One region of the Lentzea sp. NPDC058450 genome, then DNA from elsewhere that is predicted to be linked to it. Evidence: riboswitches for the same ligand, from Rfam matches in the RefSeq annotation. Region 1 holds a riboswitch; each other region holds the start of a gene.
What was found. A riboswitch is a leader RNA that binds a small molecule or an ion and turns the genes downstream of it on or off. The one in region 1 is predicted to bind cobalamin.
Positions count from the first base shown of each region.

Region 2: another riboswitch for cobalamin. It lies ahead of ACFWNN_RS17645 (putative cobaltochelatase); the one in region 1 lies ahead of ACFWNN_RS08360 (acyl-CoA thioesterase).
Region 3: another riboswitch for cobalamin. It lies ahead of metE (5-methyltetrahydropteroyltriglutamate--homocysteine S-methyltransferase); the one in region 1 lies ahead of ACFWNN_RS08360 (acyl-CoA thioesterase).

Region 1 covers NZ_JBHXLO010000004.1:43,859-46,034, forward strand. Annotated here, with positions in the region: partial or broken gene ACFWNN_RS08355 (glycosyltransferase 87 family protein) at 1-441, shown strand, start outside; gene ACFWNN_RS08360 (acyl-CoA thioesterase) at 702-1,214, opposite strand; cobalamin riboswitch at 1,235-1,598, opposite strand; gene ACFWNN_RS08365 (carbohydrate-binding protein) at 1,658-2,047, opposite strand; partial or broken gene ACFWNN_RS08370 (glycoside hydrolase family 3 protein) at 2,072-2,176, opposite strand, start outside.
Region 2 covers NZ_JBHXLO010000010.1:46,885-49,060, reverse strand. Annotated here, with positions in the region: gene ACFWNN_RS17655 (helix-turn-helix domain-containing protein) at 1-115, shown strand, start outside; gene ACFWNN_RS17650 (threonine aldolase family protein) at 123-1,085, shown strand; cobalamin riboswitch at 1,114-1,248, shown strand; gene ACFWNN_RS17645 (putative cobaltochelatase) at 1,284-2,176, shown strand, end outside.
Region 3 covers NZ_JBHXLO010000003.1:85,563-87,738, forward strand. Annotated here, with positions in the region: gene ACFWNN_RS06650 (enoyl-CoA hydratase/isomerase family protein) at 1-28, opposite strand, end outside; gene ACFWNN_RS06655 (TetR/AcrR family transcriptional regulator) at 106-672, shown strand; cobalamin riboswitch at 671-877, shown strand; gene metE (5-methyltetrahydropteroyltriglutamate--homocysteine S-methyltransferase) at 984-2,176, shown strand, end outside.

The sequences.
Region 1 (2,176 bases):
CTCGACCTGGGACAGATCAACCTGGTGCTGCTCGGTCTCGTGGCGCTGGACTGCCTGCTGCCGCGCACCTTCTGGCCGCGGGGGATGCTCGTCGGGCTGGCCGCGGCGATCAAGCTGACCCCGGCGATCTTCGTGCTGTTCTTCCTGTGCCGGGGGCGGTGGCGGCCGGCCCTGACCGCCGTGGCGACGTTCGGGGCGTGCGCCGTGCTCGCGCCCGGCCAGGCGAGGCAGTTCTGGCTGCACGCGATGCTCGACCCCGAACGCGTCGGCGGCCTCGCCTACACGTCGAACCAGTCGGTGCGCGGCTTGCTGGTCCGGATCGGCGCGCCGGAGTTCGCGTGGTTCGTCGCGGTGGCGGCGGTGCTGGCGTTGACGCTCGTGGTGCTGCCCCGGTTGCGGGACGACCTGACGGCCCTCGTGGCGACGGCGGCGGCGGGTCTGCTGATCTCGCCGGTGTCGTGGTCGCACCACTGGGTGTGGATCGCGCCCGCGTTGATGTTGTTGCGCGGCAGGGTGAGGATCTTGGTGGCCGCGGTGTTCGCCGTCGGACCGCACTGGCTGTTGCCGTCGGCGGGGGACAAGGAACTGGCGTGGACGTGGTGGCAGCACGTCGTCGGCAACACCTACGTGTGGCTCGCGCTCGCGTTCCTGGTCTGGTGCGCGGTGCGGCCGGGCGCGCTCACCCGGCCGCGTTCGCTCGATCAGGCGCTGAGTGCGCGGGAGTCCTCGATCGCCGCCCGCCGCGCGAGCCGGTGGGCCCGCCGGATCTCGGCCTCGCCGAAGCGCCGCCGGTCCTCGTCCGTCACCGGCACCACCGGGGGCACACCTCGCGGCGTGCCGAGTTCGTCGACGGCCACCAGCACGATGTAGGCCGACGCCACGTGCACCGCCGGGACCGTGCTGTCCCAGCGGTCGGCGAGCGCCCGGACCCCGATCTCCATCGAGGTCGCGCCCGCCCAGTTGACCTGGGCGTGCAGGTGCAGCACGTCACCGACGCGCACCGGCACCCGGAACGTCATCTCGTCGATCGCCACGGTGACCGCGGCACCCTCGGAGTGGCGGGCCGACACCACCCCGGCCAGCGAGTCGGCGAGTTTCATCAGCACCCCGCCGTGGACGGTGCCCATCAGGTTGGTGTCGTTGTTGTCCATGATCTGCGACAGCGTCAGCCGCGACTCGGCGGGTGACCTTCCGGGCAGCACTGGGTGAATCACAAGCTCTCTCCTCGCGAGCGTGCGGATGGAACGCCGGCGGCAGGTCTTCGGACTCGTGGGCGTACCGCTCGCTCCTACCGGCCACCGCTTCCCAGGCTGGTGCCACGTCAGTCAGCCTTCGCCGCGTCTTCGGCGCTCAGCAGGTCACCTCGCGGCACCGGCCCCACACCCCGGTACAACCAGTACAGGGGTGTGGGGCCGGTACCCCGATGCGACCGTCTGAACACCGAAGACGGGGCAAAGGCTGACTGCCGCGGCACCACCCAGTGCTTCCTGGCAGCTTTCGTTCCCACTCACCGCTGCGGGGCAGTCCCGGACTCACACCGGGTTCCCTCTTGCCTCGCTCCCGTTGCCGGGGAGCGAACCGTCAGCCCGGTCAGCCTAACCCGCACGCGCGAACGGGGGCCCCGGCGCGTGGCCGGGACCCCCGTTCGCGCAGGTCACTAGCGGGCGAACTGGAACCAGTTCACGTTCGCCAGGTCACCGCCCGTGCCGCCGGCCGCCACCAGGTACAGCCGGTGCACGCCGGTCGCACCCGACGCGGCGGCCGTGCGGCTCGTCCACGTCTGCCAGCCGCCCGTGCTCGCCGCGGGCACCGTCGCGACCACCGGGCCGGTCGGGCTGTCGAGGCGGAACTGCAGCGTGCCGTTCGCCGTGGAGCCCGACGCGAGGCGCGTGGTCACCGACGTCGGCGGCGTGGCACCGAAGTCGACGTCCGCGTAGGCCACGTAGTCGCCCGGCGTCAGGTAGCCGACGTTCTGGCCGCAGCCCGAGTCGGTGCACCGCTCGACCTGCGTGCCGCGCTGCTCGTCGTAGTACGAGGCGCCGATGATGTTGTAGGCGTTCTGCGTGGCCGGGAACTGCGTGCCGAAGCCGTACGGGAACAGCGGTGCCTTGCCGTCGCCGACGTTGATCGGCTGCTGCGAGGCGCTCTGCATCCACGTGAACGGCAGCGTGCCGGT
Region 2 (2,176 bases), on a different contig from region 1:
GCTGGCAGTGCTGCGGGGTGAGCACATCGAGTTCCTGCTGGCCCAGGGCATGACGGCGGCGGAGATCCGGGTGGGGGTCATTTCGCTCGCCGACACGCTGGCGGCTGAGGTTTGATGCTGGGGTGTTGAACCGACAGCTCTCCGGAGTCCGCAAGAAGACGTTGCTGGAGTCGCTCGGCCCGGTGCCGGACGTCGACCCCGACCGCTACGGCGACGGCGGCCCGGTGGGCGCGCTGGAGGAGCGGGTCGCCGCGTTGCTGGGCACCGAGGCCGCGCTGTTCGTGCCGACCGGCACGATGGCGCAGCAGATCGCGTTGCGCTGCTGGGCGGACCGCACGCACAACCCGATCGTCGCGATGCACCCGCGAGCGCACCCGTTGAACCACGAGGACGACGCGCTGACCGTGCTGTCCGGGCTGCGGCCGATCAAGGTGCGCAACGACGACGTCGGCACGTGCCCCGAGCCGTTCGGGACGCTGCTGCTGGAGGTGCCGGACCGTGAGGCCGGGTTCGTCCTGCCGACCTGGGACGAGCTCGTGGCGGTGGTAGAGGCGGCCCGCGAACGGGACGCGGTCGTGCACCTCGACGGCGCGCGGCTGTGGGAGAGCACCTTCGGGCTGGGCAGGTCGTTGCCCGAGATCGCCGGCCTCTTCGACTCGGTCTACGTCTCGTTCTACAAGTCCCTCGAAGGCATTTCGGGCGCGGCGCTGGCGGGGAGCCACGACTTCGTCGAGCAGGCACGGGTCTGGCGGCACCGGTACGGCGGCATGGTGTTCCAGCAGTGGCCCGCCGCGTTGTCCGCGTTGCACGGCCTGGACACGGTGTTGCCTCGCCTGGGTTCGTACGTCGCGCACGCCAAGGTCGTCGCCGCCGCGATGGACCAGCCCGAACCTCACACGCACCAGTTCGCGCTGCATCTGCCCGGCGACCCGGCCAGGCTGAAGGAGGTGGGCGGGAAGTTCCTCGGCGGGTTCTGGCCGGACGGACCGCTCGCCAAGACCGAGGTGACCGTGGCCGGGCCCGCGCTGGAGTGGACGGCGGACGAGGTCAAGGCGGCGTGGACCGAGTTTCTGGAGTCGATCTAGCGACGTCGCTCACCTGGCTGTTGGACCCGGCCTTGCGAAATGCGACGATGCCGGGGCTGTGAGGGGAGTGCGAGGAAGCCGGTGTGACTCCGGCGCCGTCCCGCGACTGTGACCGGTTTTGGACGCCGGAAGTCAGGAACTCGTCCCCCTCTTCACCTGACCGCGGGCGTGGACACCCGAGGAAGGACTTCGCCGAGCATGTTCCCGTTTTCGGCTGTCGTCGGCCATGACGACCTCCGGCTCGCCCTGCTGCTGAACGCCGTGCACCCCGGCATCGGCGGCGTGCTCGTCCGAGGTGAGAAGGGGACCGCGAAGTCGACCATCGTGCGCGCCCTCGCCGCGTTGCTGCCCGAGCTCGACATCTCGGCCGGCTGCCGGTTCGGCTGCGCGCCGGGGACCGCCGACTGCCCCGACGCGCCCCACGACGGGGTGGAGCGACGGCCAGCGCGGCTGGTCGAACTGCCCGTCGGCGCGACCGAGGACCGGCTCGTCGGGTCGCTCGACCTGGAGAAGGCGCTGACCGAGGGCGTCCGGGCGTTCCAGCCCGGACTGCTGGCGGCCGCGCACCGGGGCGTGCTCTACGTCGACGAGGTCAACCTGCTGCACGACCACCTGGTCGACCTGCTGCTCGACGCCGCCGCGATGGGGCGCGCGCACGTCGAACGCGAGGGCGTGTCGGTGTCGCACCCGTCGCAGTTCCTGCTGGTCGGCACGATGAACCCCGAGGAGGGCGAGCTGCGGCCGCAGCTGCTCGACCGGTTCGGGCTGACCGTCGCGGTGAAGGCCGCGCGCGACGTGGCCGTGCGCACCGAGGTGATCCGCCGCCGGCTCGCCTACGAGGCCGACCCGGCCGGGTTCGCCGCGCGGTGGGCCGACGAGGACTCGCAGCTGAAGCAGCAGATCACCGACGCCCGGTCGCGGTTGGCCGGAGTGTCCCTTCCGGACGGTGAGCTGCGCCGGATCGCCGCCGTCTGCGCGGCTTTCGAGGTCGACGGCATGCGCGCGGACCTCGTGGTCGCCCGTGCCGCGATCGCCCACGCGGCGTGGCGGGGCGCCGGCGCCGTCGAGGAGACAGACGTCGAGACCGCCGT
Region 3 (2,176 bases), on a different contig from region 1:
CCTCGTGGCACGCGTAGTCGACGGTCATCGCTCCCCTTCGATCGATCGATCGATTGGGCCTCACGCTAGAGTGGCCGCGAACAGCCGGTCAAGAGGAGGCAACCGATGACGACGGAGGAACGGGTCCGCGAGGCCGCCGTGCGGTTGTTCGCCGAACGCGGCTTCCACGGCACCGGCATCCGCGACCTCGCGCAGGCCGCCGGACTCTCGTCCGCGACGCTCTACCACTACATGGGCACCAAGGAAGACCTGCTGGTCAGCATCATGCGGACCAGCCTCACCGACCTGATCACGAAGGCCGAGGCGATCGCCGCCGAGCCCGACGAGACCACCCGGATCGTCGCGCTGGTCGAGATGCACGTCCGCGCGCACGCCGAGAAGCCGCGCGAGACCGCGGTCGTGGACGGCGAGATGCGGGCGCTGACGGGCGAGCGGCGGGCGGAGATCGTGGCGTTGCGCGACCGCTACGAGCAGGTCTGGCAGGACGCGATCGTCGACGGCGTGAAGGCCAAGAAGCTCACCGTCGGCGAACCGAGCGTCGCGCGGCTCGCGTTGCTGGAGATGTGCAGCGGGGTGTCCCGGTGGTACTCACCGGACGGCCCGCTGGAGTTGAGGGATCTCACCATTCAGTACGGCACCATGGCGCTGGGCATGCTCGGCGCGGACCGCTAGTCTCGATCACGCCAGCGGTTCACCCGGGCTCGTCCCGGGTGGAGCAAAAGGGAACCCGGTGCGAGTCCGGGACTGCCCCGCAGCGGTGAGTGGGAACGAAAGCCGTCAACACAGCACTGGGTCTCACGACCTGGGAAGCGACGGCCGGTAGGAGCGTGCGTCACGCCCACGAGTCCGAAGACCTGCCGCAGGTGCGCGCACCACCCGGTGCGCGCTGCTCCGGAGCCTCTCGGGCGGGCTGACGGGCAGGCTTCGTGCTGCCTCGCTGCGAGTGACTCCGGTGCTTCCGCACGCTCGCGAGGAGAGAGCCTGTGACCATCGGCAGCACCGTGTTCGGCTACCCCCGGATCGGCCCGAAGCGCGAACTCAAGCGCGCCGTCGAGCAGTACTGGGCCGGCAAGATCGACGAAGCCGCGCTCCAGCAGACCGCCCGGGAACTGCGCGCGCAGACCTGGGCCGAACTGTCCGAACTGGACTCGATCCCGTCGAACACGTTCTCGTTCTACGACCAGGTGCTCGATACCACCCAGCTGTTCGGCGCCGTCCCGCACCGGTTCCGCGACCTCGGACTGTCCGAACTGGACACCTACTTCGCGGCGGCCCGCGGCCGGGACGGCGCGCAGGCGCTCGAACTGACCAAGTGGTTCGACACCAACTACCACTACCTCGTGCCGGAACTGGGCCCGGACACCGAGTTCCGGCTGGCGACCGACAAGCCGATCGCCGAGTACCGCGAGGCCCTCGCACTCGGCGTCACGACCAGGCCGGTGCTGCTCGGCCCGGTCACTTACCTGCTGCTGGCCAAGAGCACGGTCCCGGACTTCCAGCCCCTGGACCTGCTCGACGGCCTGGTGGAGGCCTACGTCGAACTGCTCGGCAGGCTGCGCGTCGAGGGCGTCGAGTGGGTGCAGCTCGACGAACCCGCGTTCGCCGCCGACCGCTCCCCCGCCGAGCTCGACGCCCTGCGCCGCGCGTACCGGACGCTGGGCGGCCTGCCCGGACGGCCGAAGTTGCTGGTCACCGGCTACTACGGCGACCTCGGCGAGGCGTTCGGGATCCTCGCCGAGTCGCAGGTCGAGGCGATCGGCGTCGACCTCGTCAGCGCGCCGGACGCGTCGGTCACGGTCCCCGCGATGCGCGACAAGATCCTCGTCGCCGGGCTGGTCGACGGCCGCAACGTCTGGCGCACCGACCTGCACGCCGCACTGGCGAAGGCCGCGTCCCTGCTGGGGTCCGCCCGCGAGGTCGTCGTCTCGTCGTCCTCCACGCTCCTGCACGTGCCGTACGACCTCGAAGCCGAGACCCTCGACCCGGACGTCCAGGCGCGGCTGGCGTTCGCCCGGCAGAAGGTCCGCGAGATCGTGCTGCTCGGTCAGGCCCTGCGCACCGGGGCCGACGGCGCCTGGGCCGACGAGGCGAAGCGCGACCTCCCGCAGCCGCGCCGCGACGACCACGTCAGGGCCCGCATCGAGGCGCTCAGGCCCGAGCACCGCACCCGCGCGCC